One region of the Streptomyces sp. NPDC013317 genome, then DNA from elsewhere that is predicted to be linked to it. Evidence: riboswitches for the same ligand, from Rfam matches in the RefSeq annotation. Region 1 holds a riboswitch; each other region holds the start of a gene.

Region 1 (3,721 bases):
CGCGATGACGGTCTACGCGGAGCGCAACCTCTAGGTCGAGGTAACCCACTTGGGCGAGCGGAGGTCGCCGCACGGCGCGGCGCCCGGCACCCTGGGGAGGGCGCGGTACCGTCCGTCGCCGTGTACGGACCGGGCAGGAGACCACAGGTGGGGCAGGGGCAGGGGAACGGGACCGACGGAAAAGGGACCGGCCACGGGCAGGGAACCGGGGGCGGGAACGGTCAAGGGAACGGTCACGGGAACGGTCACGGGAACGGGAACGGTCACGGGAACGGGACAGGACGCGGGACCGGAACCGGGAACGGGACAGGACGCGGGACCGGAACCGGGAACGGGACAGGACGCGGGACCGGAACCGGGGACGGGACAGGACGCGGGACCGGGAACGGGCAGGCGAGCGGGAACGGGAACGGGCGGCCTCGGCGGCGGGCCGAGCGGACCCGCCGGTTCCTCCGCGCCCTGCCCCCGCTGCTGATCCTCGGTGGTGTGGTCTTCGACCTCTCCACCCCGCCCGCCTACACGGCCGCGCCGATGTTCTCGGCCGCGCCGCTCCTCGCCGCCCCGTTCTTCTCCATGCTCACGACGCTGCTCACGGGCATCGCCGCGGTCCTCGCGAGCGTGGGGCTGCACGTCTACAACGGCACCGCCGGCGAGGTCCCCTCCCTCACGGAGACGCTGACCGTCGTCACCGTCTCCGCCCTCGCCCTGCTGGTGAACCAGGTCGTGCTGCGCAGCGGCGAGCGGCTCGCCTCTGCGCGCGTGATCGCGGAGACCGCGCAGAAGGCCGTCCTGCCGACGCCCGCCGACCGGATCGGCGGGCTCCAGGTCGCCGCCCGGTACGAGGCGGCGCAGGCGGACGCGTTCATCGGCGGCGACCTCTTCGCCGTTCAGGACACGCCGTACGGGGTACGGCTCGTGGTCGGTGACGTCCGGGGCAAGGGGCTCGACGCCGTCGAGGCGGTCGCCGTCGTGATCGGGGCCTTCCGGGAGGCGGCCGAACAGGAGGCCACCCTGGAGGGGGTCGCCCAGCGGCTGGAGCGGGCGCTGGCCCGGGAGGGCACGCGCCGGTCCAGTCTCGACGCCTTCGAGGGGTTCACCACCGCCGTCCTCGCCGAGATCCCGCGTGGCGACGGGCGCGTACGGATGGTGAACCGAGGCCACCCCGAGCCGCTGCTGCTGTACGCGGACGGCGGCCTGGCCCACCTCGAACCGACCGAGCCCGCGCTGCCGCTCGGCATGGGCGAGCTGGCCGCCTGGCCGGACCGGGCCGACGAGGCCCCCTATCCACCGGGCGCCACGCTGCTCCTCTACACCGACGGGCTCTCCGAGGCGCGCGACGCCTCGGGGGCCTTCTACGATCCGGCCGAGCGGCTGGCCGGGCGGATCTTCCCGGGGCCGGACGAGCTGCTCGACGCGCTGGTCGACGACGTCCGCCGGTACACGGGCGGCGGCTCCACGGACGACATGGCGCTGCTCGCGGTGAGCCGTCCGGCGGCGGGCCAGCCGGAGCGGCGCAGGACGATGCCCGTGGTGCCGTGACCATGCGTAGTGGCGAGGTGTCACTGAGATAACAGTTGACGAACCGTCAGTTCAGGAGCCCCGTCATTGGTCCGTACTGAAGCGGGATCAAATCGGTCTGTACCAGCTTAATCGCGCTAATGATCAACGGGAACGGCTTGGAATCCGGCCCTCGTGTCTATTAACGTTCGATAACGCAGCGCGGTCGTCCCAGCCGTCGCCAGAGACGGCACCGTGCGCACGCGCCGAATCCTGAAAAGGAACCGGGGAACCACTACTTGGGGTGAATCGGGCACCGTCGCACCCGTGCGACACCGTCCGTAGGAGACCTTCCTGCTCCGAACCCGTCAGCTAACCCGGTAGGCGAGAAGGAAGGAAAGGAGTACGCCTCCGTGGCGTCCAACACCCCTGCTCCCGAGGGTCTTTCTGACGGGTTCAACGCGTTCGGCGCCCCGGGCGCCGCCGGGACGGACGACGACACGACCACGTGGGGGGAGTGGAACCCCACCGAGGACTCCCTTCGCCAGCAGGCCCGTTCGGGCGGCCGTCACCGTGTCGTGAAGCAGCGCTCCGGCTTCGCCCGCTCCTCCACCGTCCTCGGCGTCGGTGTCATCGCGGCCGTCGGCGCGGGTGGCATGGCGACCGCCAAGGACAGGCCGCCGGTCTCGATATCCCTCCCCGACCTCAACCTGCCGGACGCCTCCGAGCTGCCCGGTGTCGGCGAGCTCATCTCGGGCGAGGACGGCACGGACTCCGGGACGAACAACCCGCAGCCGCTCACGGCCACCCTCGCCCTCCCGGCCGACAGCGCCGAGAAGGCCGCCGGCTCGCCCGCCGCCTCGACGGCGGACGCCGGTGAGGCGCTGCGCGCCCGCATCATGCAGCAGGCCGAGCAGCAGCAGGCCTCCGCCGACGCCGACAAGAAGGCCGCGGCGGAGAAGGCGGCGGCCGAGAAGGCGGCGGCCGAGGCGGCGGCGAAGGCGGACGCGGCGGAGAAGGCCGCGGCCGAGGAGAAGCGGAAGGCCGAGGCGGCCGCCGCCGCGAAGGCCGAGGCGGAGCGCCTGGCCAAGCTCGCCGCGAGCTACGCGCTGCCCACGTCCTCGTACACCCTCACCTCCACGTACGGCCAGTCCGGCTCCATGTGGTCCTCCGGCTACCACACCGGTCTCGACTTCGCGGCGCCCACCGGCACCCCGGTCAAGGCGGTGCACGGCGGCACGATCAAGTCGGCGGGCTGGTCCGGCTCGTACGGCTACCGGATCGTCCTGGAGCTGGAGGACGGTACCGAGGTCTGGTACGCCCACCTGTCCTCGATGACGGCGAGCGTCGGCCAGACCGTGGGCACCGGCGACACCATCGGCCGCGTCGGAGCGACCGGCAACGTGACCGGCCCGCACCTGCACCTCGAGGTCCACACCCCGGGCGGCGCGGGCGTCGACCCGGCGGCCTGGCTGGCGGGCAAGGGCATCTCCGTCTGACCCCGGACGTCCACACGGCTCCGGCGGTCCTGGCGACGTCCCCCCGACGCCAGGGCTGCCGGGACCCCCGGCCCCGGGACCCCCGGGCCCCGGCCCGTCCCCGCAGGTTCCGTCCGTGTGACGGCGCCGGATCCTTCTGAGAGCCCGGCGGCGGCTCCGTCCGTGTACTCGGCGCCGCCCGCCCTAGCTCCGGTACGGGTTGTAGCCGCTGTAGTCGAGGTACTGAGGCGGGGCCCACGCCCGGCCCGTCGCCCGGGCCGCGTAGGTCAGGGCGGGGGAGGCGACCGCCTTGCGCTGCCAGAGGTGGTGGAGCAGCTCCTGCTCGCGCGCGCTGAACTCCGGCCCCGCCGCGCCGCGCTGGGCGCGATGGCGCAGAAAGGCGAGGGTCGTCGCGAACGCCTCGTACTCCCCGACGACCGCCGCGGCCGGCTTGCCGTACGTACGGCGGGCGAAGTCGCGGGCCACCGAGCGGGCCCGCATCGAGGAGAGCGCGAGCGGTTCGGCGGGCGAGAGCCACCCGGCCGCCGCGTACGCCGGGAGCTGCCCGGATATCGTGCGCAGCTCGCGCTGCCTGCTCCATATCGCCAGCCAGGTGAGCAGGGCGAGCGTGGGCACCATGAACATGCCGTAGACCAGGATGAAGCCCAGCGGCCCGAGGATCGTCGCGGAGCCGTTCCACAGGGCGTGCATGCCCATGGCGAGGACAAGGCCCGCGAGCGGCAGCA
Region 2 (3,721 bases), on a different contig from region 1:
CGAGGCCTGGGCCAGCGTCTCGTGGAACCAGCCGCCGAGCGGGCGCAGGTCCTCCGCCTGGCCCCGCCTGGCCCGCTCCTGCCCCAGCCTGACCAGGCCCCGCAGCACCTTGAGGTGCGCTTCGGTGCGGCGCTGCGCGGCGCGCGCGGCCCCCAGCGGCTCCAGCAGGGACCGGACGTCCAGCAGGTCCGCCGCCTCCTGCTCGGTGGGCTCGGCGACCTGGGCGCCCGCGTGGCGGCGGGTGATCACGAAGCCCTCGGACTCCAGGGTGCGCAGCGCCTCCCGGACGGGGACGCGGGAGACTCCGTAACGGCGGGCGAGCTGCTCCTCCGTCAGCCGGCTGCCGCGCGCGAAGACCCCGGTGACGATGTCGTCCCGGATCGCCGTGCATACAGAGTGCGCGGGAATGCGCATGTTCGACCTCCGCCTTGATCCGCGCGAAACCGGTTCTCCGGCGACTCTATTGCAGCAGGGCTTTGTTTCCGACGGCTCTCAAGGATCCATGGATATGTTTTCGGTCAGCGAAAAGCCCCGGCTCGGTACGAGCCGGGGCTTTTCTGAGAAGCCGGGAAAGACCTCGAACGGTCAGACGTTCACACCACGCGCGCGGAGGTACGCGATCGGGTTGATGTCGGAGCCGTACTCGGCGGTGGTGCGGGCCTCGAAGTGGAGGTGGGGCCCCGTGGAGTTGCCGGTCGAGCCGGAGATGCCTATCTGCTGGCCCGGGGTGACGGACTGGCCGACCCCGACACTGATGGCGGAGAGGTGACCGTACTGGGTGTACGTGCCGTCGTTCATCCGGATGACGACGTTGTTGCCGTACGCACCGCCCCAGCCCGCCTCGACGACGGTGCCGGAGCCGACGGAGACGACCTTGGTGCCGGAGGCGGCGTGGAAGTCGACGCCGGAATGGCTGCCGGAGGACCAGAGCGCACCGCCGGTCTTGTAGCCGGTGCTGACGTACGAGCCGGCCACGGGGAGCTGGAAGGAGTTCAGGCGCTTGCGCTCCGCCTCACGGGCGGCGCGCTCCTTGGCCTCGCGGATCTCCTTGGCGCGGGCCTCGGCCTTGCGCTTCGCCTCGGCCCTGGCACGGGCCTCCGCCTGGCGCTTCGCCTCGGCCTCGGCGGCCTCGCGCTCCTGGGCGGCGGCCTGGGCGTCGATGGTGTCGGCGAGCGAGTCGGCGGCGATGATCTGGGTCAGCCCGGTGTCCTCGACCGAGGGGGCAGCGTCCGCGTCGACGGCGAGTGCCGGGGAGGCGAGGGTTCCGATGACGCCGGTGGTGGCGAGGGTCGCGACGCCGGCGATGCCGGCGGTGCGGCGCGACAGACGACTCGGACCACGATGCTTCCCGGTGGCACGGGTGAACGCCATGTAGGGGCTGTTCCTTTCCTTCCTTCTCGCCTACCGGGTTAGCTGACGGGTTCGGAGCAGGAAGGTCTCCTACGGGCCCCTCCGCACGGGTGCGAAGGCGTCCGATTCACCCCAGGGACTTCGTGTGGGTCCCCGGCTCCCCAGGCTCGCGCCTGACGGGGACTCGGCGATGACTGTCCGATGCCGCGGGTGCGGCGGGTGCAACTGGCGAACAGCCGGATTGACGCTAAGCGGACCGTCTTTCAATCACCAAACAGACACGCCTGTTTGTAAGACATGCCACAGGCCATACAGCCACCGTCCGCAGCAATACGGACAAAGAGGAGGACCCCGACGTACCGTGACGTCGGGGTCCTCCGGTGCCGCCGGACGCGGCGGCACGGCGACTCGATCAGCCGGTGACGACGGTCACTTCGCCGAGGCCGAGGGCGCGTACGGGCTCCTCGATCTCCGACGCGTCACCCACGAGCACGGTGACGAGTCGGTCCACGGGGAAGGCGTTGACGACCGCGGCCGTCGCCTCCACCGTGCCGGTCTCGGCGAGACGCGCGTACAACTGCGCCTGGAAATCGTCCGGAAGGTGCTGCTCGACCTGGTCGGCGAGGGTCGCGGCGACCGAGGCGGCGGTCTCGTACTTGAGCGGCGCCACGCCCACCAGGTTCTGCACGGCCACATCGCGCTCGGCGTCCGTCAGACCTTCCGCGGCGAGGGTGCGCAGCACCTTCCACAGGTCGTCAAGTGCCGGACCGGTGTTGGGGGTGTCGACGGATCCGCTGATGGCGAGCATCGAGGCGCCGTTGCCCTCGCCGTCGGAGCGCAACACCTGGCCGAAGGCACGGACACCGTAGGTGTAGCCCTTCTCCTCGCGCAGGACACGGTCCAGGCGGGAGGTGAGCGTGCCACCGAGGCAGTACGTGCCGAGGACCTGGGCCGGCCAGACACGGTCGTGCCGGTCGGCGCCGACGCGGCCGATCAGCAACTGGGTCTGGACGGCACCCGGGCGGTCGACGATGACCACACGGCCGGTGTCGTCCGCCGTGATCGGCGGGACCGGGCGCGGCTCGGCGGTGTCGCCCGTCCAGGCGCCGAGCGACTCGGCGAGCACCTTGTCCAGGTCCACGTCGGTCAGGTCGCCGACGACGACGGCCGTGGCCGTGGACGGCCGGATGTGCGCGTCGAAGAAGGCACGGACGGCGGCGGCGTCGATCGGCTCCACCGTCTCCTCGGTGCCCTGGCGCGGCCGGGACATGCGCGAGTCCGCCGGGAAGAGCTCCTTGGAGAGCTGCTTGGCCGCCCGGCGGGCCGGGTTGGCCGCCTCGTGCGGGATCTCGTCGAGCCGGTTGCGCACCAGACGCTCGACCTCGGTCTCGAGGAACGCCGGCGCGATCAGGGCCTCGGAGAGCAGCCCGAGCGCCTTGGGCAGCCGGGAGACGGGGACCTCCAGGGAAACTCGTACGCCCGGGTGGTCGGCGTGCGCGTCGAGCGTGGCGCCGCAGCGCTCCAGCTCGGCGGCGAACTCCTCGGCGGTGTGCTGGTCCGTGCCCTCGGAGAGCGCGCGGGCCATGATCGTGGCGACACCGTCGAGGCCCGCGGGCTCGGCCTCCAGCGGTGCGTCGAGGAAGATCTCGACGGCGACGACCTGCTGGCCGGGGCGGTGGCAGCGCAGCACCGTCAGGCCGTTGTCCAGCGCTCCGCGGTCCGGGGCCGGGAAGGCCCAGGGCCGGGCAACCCCCGGCTCCGGCTGCGGGTGGAACGTCATGTTCGTCAAAGACGCGGCAGCGTCGGTCACTGGTCCGCTCCCTCTTCCTCGTCGCTGTCGGCCTGGTCGGCGTCGTTCTGTTCGGTGCCGACCGGCTCGTAGACCAGCACCGCGCGGTTGTCCGGGCGCAGCCGGGCCGCGGCGGCGGCCCGCACCTCCTCGGCGGTGACGTCGAGGACCCGGTTGACGGCGGTCAGGGCGAGCTGCGGGTCGCCGAACAGGACCGCGTAGCGGCAGAGTTCGTCGGCGCGGCCCGCGACCGTGCCGAGCCGGTCCAGCCACTCGCGCTCCAACTGGGCCTGCGCGCGCTCCATCTCCTCGGGCGTCGGGCCCTCGGCGGCGAACCGGGCCAGCTCCTCGTCGACGGCGGCCTCGATCACGGGCACCTCGACCCCGCCGGACGTCTTGACGTCCAGCCAGCCGAGCGAGGGCGCGCCGGCCAGGCGGAGGAGACCGAAGCCCGCGGCCACGGCCGTACGGTCGCGGCGGACCAGACGGTTGTGGAGCCGGGACGACTCGCCGCCGCCGAGGACGGTCAGGGCGAGGTCGGCGGCGTCGCACTCGCGCGTGCCGTCGTGCGGAAGCCGGTAG
Region 3 (3,721 bases), on a different contig from region 1:
CTCCAGCAAGGACGGCGGCGAGGAGTCCGGGCTCACCTGGGAGACGTACGCCGAGGCGCTCCAGCGGGCCGGTGTGAGCTGGAAGGTCTACCAGAACGCCCAGGACAACTACGGCGACAACGGTCTCGCGTACTTCAAGAAGTTCACCGACGCGCGGCCCGGAAACCCCCTGTACGACCGCGGCATGGGCTCCGTACCGAAGGTCACCGGGTCCACCCCGGACGACATCGCCGCCGCGATCCGCGCCGACGCGGTCGCCGGGACGCTTCCGCAGGTCTCCTGGGTGGTGGCGAGCGAGGCCTTCTCCGAGCACCCCTACGCCCCTCCGGGCGACGGCGCGCACTTCGTCGACCTGGTCTACCGCGCCCTGGCCGCGAACCCCGAGGTCTTCGACTCGACCGTGCTGTTCCTCAACTACGACGAGAACGACGGCTTCTTCGACCACGTGCCGCCGCCGGTCGCCCCGCCGGGCACCGCGGGCGAGTACATCGACGGCGTGCCGATCGGCCTGGGCTTCCGCGTCCCGATGCTCGTCATGTCGCCCTGGACGCGTGGCGGCTGGGTCAGCTCCGAGGTCTTCGACCACACCTCGGTCCTGCGCTTCATGGAGACCTGGACGGCCGCCCTCGGCACCCCGGCGACCTGCCCGAACATCAGCGCCTGGCGGCGGAAGGTCACCGGGGACCTGACGGGAGTCTTCGACTTCGCGCGCCCGGTGTACGGAGTTCCCACCGGCCTCCCCTCCACCGCCAAGGTCATCGGGCAGTCCACCTGCGGCCCGCTGCCGAACCCGGTGCCCCAGGACAACGCCCTGCCCGCACAGGAGACCGGCACCCGGCCGGCGCGCGCCGTGCCGTACCAGGTCAACGGGAACCTCGACCGGTTCGAGTTCGGGGCGGCGGGCAAGATCCTCGCCTGGTTCTCGATGACGAACCAGGGCGCGGAGGCGAAGCGGGCCGCCCACTTCACGATCCACCCGCACCAGCACCGGGACACCGCGGCCTGGCAGTACACCGTGGACCCGGGCGCGACCGCCACGGACTACTTCAACATCGGGCTCGGGTCCGGGTCGGGCAAGTACGACATCTCGATGATGGGCCCCAACCGCTTCCTGAGGCGCTTCATCGGGGACGCGTCCAAGGCCGGCAAGGCGATCGAGGTGGCGGCGCGGTTCGCGACCGAGCCGGGCACCGGGAAGTCGGCGCTCTACCTCAGGCTGACCAACACCTCCCCCGGTCCCGTGACCTTCACGATCCGCTCGAACGCCTACCGCACGGACGGGCCGTGGACGTACACGGTCCCGGCCGGCTCGTCGCGCGAGGACTTCTTCAACGCGGTGGCGTACAGCAACGGCTGGTACGACTTCACGATCACGGCCGACGTGGACGGCACCTGGTCACGCCGCTACACCGGCCACATCGAGACCGGCACACCCAGCGTCACGGGCTGACACACACCACCACTTCCGACAAAAAGGGACACAAGGGCAATTTCATGCCCTTGTGTCCCTTTTCTTGGCTGGGATGAAATTGCCCGTATGACCGTTTTGGGATCACGGGTGACGTGAATCACGCGAAGAGGACGCAACCTATGCGGAGGGGCGCCTTCCCCTTGTGCCGCACGGCAGTTCGGCTCGGCCGTGATCACCTGGAACGCATTTCTGAATTTCCTGTTCATTTCGCATCCATGCCCCACCTTGTTCCGTCCGACATTCCTCGCCTACGGTCACCTCGACCCGGACGGATCGCCGAATCCTGCCACCGTCCGAAAAAGACCAGCCATTCACCCGTCGGCAGGAGCGGGGGACCCAGTTTTTTCGCCGTCCCGGATTTCCGGACCGGCTTGGGGTGTAGCCGCACGCGTGCGGCCGGGCAGCTCCAGCCCGAACCCGACAGCTCACCCCGCAGGCGCCGGAGAGGAATCCCGCATGTCCGCTCACGGTAAGCACCGGCGCCCCAAGCGACGTCCCCTCAGCCGAGGTATCGCCCTCGCGAGCACGGGTGGAGCCGCGCTGGCTCTCCCCCTCGTGGCCACGGCCACCGCGCACGCGGCGCCGAACACGGCCCCGGCCGTCGCGCCCCTCGAGAAGACCGTCTTCAGCAGCCCGGCGAAGATCGCCGAATCGATTCCCACCGCCGGGAATTCCGCTGCCAAGATCTATACCGTCGTCCGCGGCGACTCCCTTTCCGTGATCGCGCACGAACAGAGTGTGCGGGGCGGCTGGAAGGCGCTGTACAAGGCGAACCGCAAGGCCGTCGGTGACAATCCGTCACTTATTCGTCCGGGTCTGGAACTCACGCTGAGCGGGAAGCCCGCGGCCGCGACGAAGCAGCAGAAGGCCCCGGCGCGTACGACGAGCACGGACCGCGCCGACCGCTCGCAGCAGCGCAGTGCCGCGCCCGGCGCCGCATCGGCCAAGACCGTGACCAAGGCCGCCCCGGCCAAGGCCGCGCCGGTCGCCGCCAAGAGCTACACCAACGACCTCGACGGCTGGATCCGCGAGTCGCTCGACGTCCTGCAGAAGTACGGCATCCCCGGTTCGTACGAGGGGATCCACCGCAACATCATGCGTGAGTCCTCGGGCAACCCCCAGGCCATCAACCTCTGGGACTCCAACGCCGTCAAGGGAACCCCGTCCAAGGGCCTCCTGCAGGTGATCGAGCCGACCTTCCTGGCGTACCACGTGCCCGGAACGTCCATGGACCTGTTCGACCCGGTCGCCAACATCACCGCGGCCTGCAACTACGCCGCGGACCGCTACGGCTCCATCGACAACGTCAACGGACCGTACTGACGGACGCCCTAGAAGTGGTCGGCGAACCAGCCCGAGGCCAGTCGGCCGACCTCTTCCAACGTGCCGGGCTCCTCGAAGAGGTGCCCGGCACCGGCGACGACGACGAGCCGGTTCTCGCAGGTGAGCCGCGCCTGGGCCGACTCGTTCAGCTCCTGCACGAGCGGGTCGCGGCCCCCCACGATCAGCAGCGTCGGAGCGCGTACCTGCGCGAGGCGCGCTCCGGCGAGGTCCGGGCGCCCGCCGCGTGAGACGACGGCGGCCACGTCGGAGAGCGGGTCCGCCGCGGCCCAGAGAGCGGCCGCGGCGCCGGTGCTGGCGCCGAAGTAGCCGATCCGCAGGCCGTCGAGGCCGGGCCGGCCCCCCAGCCAGTGCGCGGCCCGGGCGAGCCGGCCGGCCAGCAGCTCCGTGTCGAAGACGTTGCCGCGGTCGTCGGCCTCCTCCTCGGTGAGCAGGTCGAACAGCAGCGTGCCGAGACCGGCACGGTTCAGGCTCTCCGCGACGGCCCGGTTGCGCGGGCTGTGCCGACTGCTGCCGCTGCCGTGGGCGAACAGCACGATCCCCGGGGCGCCGTCGGGCACCACCAGTTGGCCCGCGAGCCGCACCTCCCCGGCCGGGATGCGCACCTCCGGATCCCGGGCGTCCGCCCCCCGCCCGGAGTGGTGGCGCTCCAGACAGGCGACGACGTCCTCGTCCGGGGTCTGTGAGAAGTCCTCGTAGAACTGGCCGATCGCGTAGAAGAACGCCGGTTCGTGCACGCAGACGGTCTCGTCCGCCTCCCGGCCGATCCGTTCGGGCCAGTCGCTCGGCGCGACCGGCACCGCGAGGACGATCCGCGCGGCCCCCTGGGCGCGCACGACCCGGCAGGCGGCGACCGCCGTGGCGCCCGTCGCCAGTCCGTCATCGACGACCACGGCCGTGCGGCCGTCG
Region 4 (3,721 bases), on a different contig from region 1:
CCCATGCGCTCCGGGAACGGACGACACCGCAGACCCCGCCAAGCCCCCGCCATCGTTGTCGCCGCAGGCGTGACGGGATCGGCCCTGGCACTTCCCCTCCTCGGCGCGGGCTCGGCGTCCGCCGCCGACGCGGCCACCTGGGACCGGGTGGCCGAGTGCGAGTCGGGCGGCCTGTGGAGTGCCCACTTCGGCAACGGGCTCTACGGGGGTCTGCAGTTCACCCAGGAGAGCTGGGAGCGGCACGGTGGGCTCGCGTACGCGACCAGTGCGGATCTGGCCAGCCGCGCCCAGCAGATCGCGGTGGCGGAGAAGGCGTTCGCCGCGGGCGACACGCAGTGGGCCACCTGCGCCCCGATCGCCGGTCTGACGAAGGACGGCGCGAAGCCGGACGTCGACCCGGGCCCGGCCGTGAAGCCGGCGGAGCCCACGGGTCCCCTTCCCGAGTCGAACCGGACCGCGGGCATGCCGGCCGGTGACGGGGGGACCTCGCCCGACGCCGACGCCTCCGAGGGCGCCACGCCGGGCAACGGGAAGGGCGACGGGAACGGCGACGAGCAGGGTGAGCCGTCCGCCACTCCCGAGACGTCCACCACTCCCACCGCGCCGAGCACGTCGGCGACGCCGGGTACCGGGAAGCACCGCGGTGACGCAGCTCCGGAGGAATCGGTCATACCGGGCAAGGATGGCGAAAAGGGCCGCCATGCCTTGCCGACTGACACCCCGACAGTCGAGGGGGAGGCCGGCGCGGACGAGGTCAAGCAGGGCGGTAAGGGCAACAAGGACTCTTCGGACAGTTCGGGCAACACTGCTGCCCAGGACATATCCGACGCAATGGGCGAATACACCGTCAAGTCGGGCGACAGTCTCTCCGAGATCGCCCAGCAGAACGAGCTCCCGGGCGGCTGGGGCGCCCTCTACGACGCCAACCGTTCGACGGTGGGTGCCGATCCGAACCTGATCCTCCCTGGCCAGAGCCTCGACCTCGGCCTCGGCTCGACCGCCGGGCAGGCTGCCGACCAGGGTGCTGAACAGGGGTAGTTCGGGATTGTATGTCCGGTTCTGCGCCAGTGAGACATGGGTCTCTTTGTCTCAACTGGCGCGTCCCGTCCGCAAACTCGGCTTCCGTCACCTCTCACCTGCGTAAACACCCTTCGTCCCCTGGCAGGTAGGGGTGAAATGTCCGACCTGGACGTCTTTGAACTTCACCCAGGTCTGTGTCTACGGTCAGGACCGCTCGCCACCGCGGGCCCCGTCGACCGAAACGCCGAATCCTGCCGTCGGCCGATGGGAACAGTCGTCGCGTCAAGCGCCGTAGGCAGGAGCGGGGGACCCAAGGTAAGTGCCGTCCCCGGCCGTTGAGACAGACGGCCGACGGACCGGCTTGGGGTGAAGCCGCGCGCAAGGTCGCGCGGCCGGGCAACTCACATGGCCCGAACCCGACAGCTCACCTCGCAGGCGTCGGTGAGGAGAAGTTCCATGCTGTTTTCCGCCAAGGGCAAACACCGTCGTGCCTCCAAGGCCACCCGCGCCGTCGCTCTCGCCGGCATCGCCGGTGTCGCCGTCGCAGCCCCGCTGATGGCCACCGGGTCCGCCTCGGCCGCCACGGCCTCCGAGTGGGACAAGGTCGCCCAGTGCGAGTCCGGTGGCAACTGGTCCATCAACACCGGCAACGGCTACTACGGCGGCCTGCAGTTCTCGTCCTCCACCTGGGCCGCGTACGGCGGCACCGCCTACGCCGCGACCGCCGACCAGGCCTCGAAGTCGCAGCAGATCACCATCGCCGAGAAGGTCCTGGCCGGTCAGGGCAAGGGTGCCTGGCCGAGCTGCGGCGTCGGCCTCTCCAGCGCCGCCTACACCGGTGGCGCCGCCGAGAGCACGCCGGCCGAGCCGGCCGCCCCGAAGCAGGAGCGTCAGGCCGAGCAGCCGACGACCCGCAGCGAGACCCGGACCGCCCCGAAGAAGGCCGAGTCCAAGAAGACCGTCACCACCCCGACCGGCAAGAAGGTCAAGAAGGGCGACGGCGAGTACAAGGTCGTCGGCGGCGACACCCTGAGCACCATCGCCGCCGCCCACGACGTCAAGGGCGGCTGGGCGAAGCTCTTCGAGCTCAACAAGGACGTCGTCGAGGACGCCGACCTGATCTACCCGGGTCAGCAGCTTCACCTGAAGTGAGCCCCGCGGCTCGCGTGAGTCCGGCGGCTCACGCGGGTCCGACGACCCTCCCGCGGTGACCACCCCGGTCCGGAGCGCTTTTCCCCCGTGCGCTCCGGGCCGGGGTTCCGCGTTCCCTGGAGTCCGGAGCGGAACCCGGAGCGGGTCGAAACGCGGCTCCGCAGAGTTACCGCCGAGTAGTTCTGGGGGCTTTGGCCGGAGATGCGTACCCTCGGGTCCTTTTTCGTCCCAGGGGGCGGGCGCCCGGCGGGCGGGAGCCCCGGAGCCGGTTAGGCTCTTGTCGCAAGGCCAAAGCGACCCTGCACCGCAAGCGTCACATCTAGCGTCACATCCCAGAAGGAGATGCTCGTGCCGTCCATCGACGTCGTCGTAGCCCGGGAAATCCTGGACTCCCGAGGCAACCCCACGGTCGAGGTCGAGGTCGGCCTCGACGACGGCAGCACCGGCCGTGCTGCCGTTCCGTCCGGTGCCTCCACCGGTGCGTTCGAGGCCATTGAGCTCCGTGACGGAGACAAGAACCGCTACCAGGGCAAGGGCGTCGAGAAGGCCGTCCTCGCCGTGATCGAGCAGATCGGCCCGGAGCTCGTCGGCTACGACGCCACCGAGCAGCGCCTCATCGACCAGGCCATGTTCGACCTGGACGCCACGGACAACAAGGCCTCCCTCGGCGCCAACGCCATCCTCGGCGTCTCCCTCGCCGTCGCGCACGCCGCGTCCGAGGCCTCCGACCTTCCGCTCTTCCGCTACCTCGGCGGCCCGAACGCGCACCTGCTGCCCGTTCCGATGATGAACATCCTGAACGGCGGCTCGCACGCCGACTCCAACGTGGACATCCAGGAGTTCATGATCGCGCCGATCGGCGCGGAGTCCTTCTCCGAGGCCCTGCGCTGGGGCACCGAGGTCTACCACACCCTCAAGTCCGTCCTGAAGACCAAGGGCCTGTCCACCGGCCTCGGCGACGAGGGCGGCTTCGCCCCGAACCTGGACTCCAACCGCGAGGCGCTCGACCTCATCCTGGAGGCCATCAAGCAGGCCGGCTACGTCCCGGGCAAGGACATCGCGCTGGCGCTCGACGTCGCCGCGTCCGAGTTCTACAAGGACGGCTCGTACGAGTTCGAGGGCAAGTCCCGCTCGGCCGCCGAGATGACCGAGTACTACGAGGAGCTCGTCTCCGCGTACCCGCTGGTCTCCATCGAGGACCCGCTGTTCGAGGACGACTGGGCCGGCTGGAAGGTCCTCACCGACAAGCTGGGCACCAAGGTCCAGATCGTCGGCGACGACCTCTTCGCCACCAACCCGGAGCGCCTGGCCCGCGGCATCGAGGACGGCGCCGCCAACGCGCTGCTCGTCAAGGTCAACCAGATCGGTTCGCTGACCGAGACCCTGGACGCCGTCGAGCTGGCCCAGCGCAACGGCTTCAAGTGCATGATGTCCCACCGCTCCGGTGAGACCGAGGACGTCACCATCGCCGACCTCGCCGTCGCCACCAACTGCGGCCAGATCAAGACCGGCGCCCCGGCCCGCTCCGAGCGCGTCGCCAAGTACAACC

What was found. A riboswitch is a leader RNA that binds a small molecule or an ion and turns the genes downstream of it on or off. The one in region 1 is predicted to bind cyclic di-AMP.
Region 2: it holds a riboswitch for cyclic di-AMP, as region 1 does, so the genes downstream of both, ACZ3IJ_RS00490 (M23 family metallopeptidase) here and ACZ3IJ_RS15540 (M23 family metallopeptidase) in region 1, are expected to answer to the same signal.
Region 3: it holds a riboswitch for cyclic di-AMP, as region 1 does, so the genes downstream of both, ACZ3IJ_RS11200 (transglycosylase SLT domain-containing protein) here and ACZ3IJ_RS15540 (M23 family metallopeptidase) in region 1, are expected to answer to the same signal.
Region 4: it holds a riboswitch for cyclic di-AMP, as region 1 does, so the genes downstream of both, ACZ3IJ_RS18010 (transglycosylase family protein) here and ACZ3IJ_RS15540 (M23 family metallopeptidase) in region 1, are expected to answer to the same signal.

The regions. Positions count from the first base shown of each region.
Region 1 covers NZ_JBVHDX010000004.1:601,500-605,220, forward strand. The annotation lists gene ACZ3IJ_RS15530 (MerR family transcriptional regulator) at 1-34, shown strand, start outside; gene ACZ3IJ_RS15535 (PP2C family protein-serine/threonine phosphatase) at 487-1,539, shown strand; cyclic di-AMP (ydaO/yuaA leader) riboswitch at 1,752-1,899, shown strand; gene ACZ3IJ_RS15540 (M23 family metallopeptidase) at 1,911-2,996, shown strand; gene ACZ3IJ_RS15545 (PrsW family intramembrane metalloprotease) at 3,180-3,721, opposite strand, start outside.
Region 2 covers NZ_JBVHDX010000001.1:118,703-122,423, reverse strand. The annotation lists gene ACZ3IJ_RS00495 (GntR family transcriptional regulator) at 1-414, opposite strand, end outside; gene ACZ3IJ_RS00490 (M23 family metallopeptidase) at 586-1,371, opposite strand; cyclic di-AMP (ydaO/yuaA leader) riboswitch at 1,385-1,550, opposite strand; gene ACZ3IJ_RS00485 (M16 family metallopeptidase) at 1,763-3,130, opposite strand; gene ACZ3IJ_RS00480 (M16 family metallopeptidase) at 3,157-3,721, opposite strand, start outside.
Region 3 covers NZ_JBVHDX010000003.1:525,201-528,921, forward strand. The annotation lists gene ACZ3IJ_RS11195 (phosphocholine-specific phospholipase C) at 1-1,450, shown strand, start outside; cyclic di-AMP (ydaO/yuaA leader) riboswitch at 1,767-1,923, shown strand; gene ACZ3IJ_RS11200 (transglycosylase SLT domain-containing protein) at 1,928-2,794, shown strand; gene ACZ3IJ_RS11205 (phosphoribosyltransferase family protein) at 2,803-3,721, opposite strand, start outside.
Region 4 covers NZ_JBVHDX010000006.1:96,725-100,445, reverse strand. The annotation lists gene ACZ3IJ_RS18015 (LysM peptidoglycan-binding domain-containing protein) at 70-1,038, shown strand; cyclic di-AMP (ydaO/yuaA leader) riboswitch at 1,298-1,473, shown strand; gene ACZ3IJ_RS18010 (transglycosylase family protein) at 1,477-2,172, shown strand; gene eno (phosphopyruvate hydratase) at 2,515-3,721, shown strand, end outside.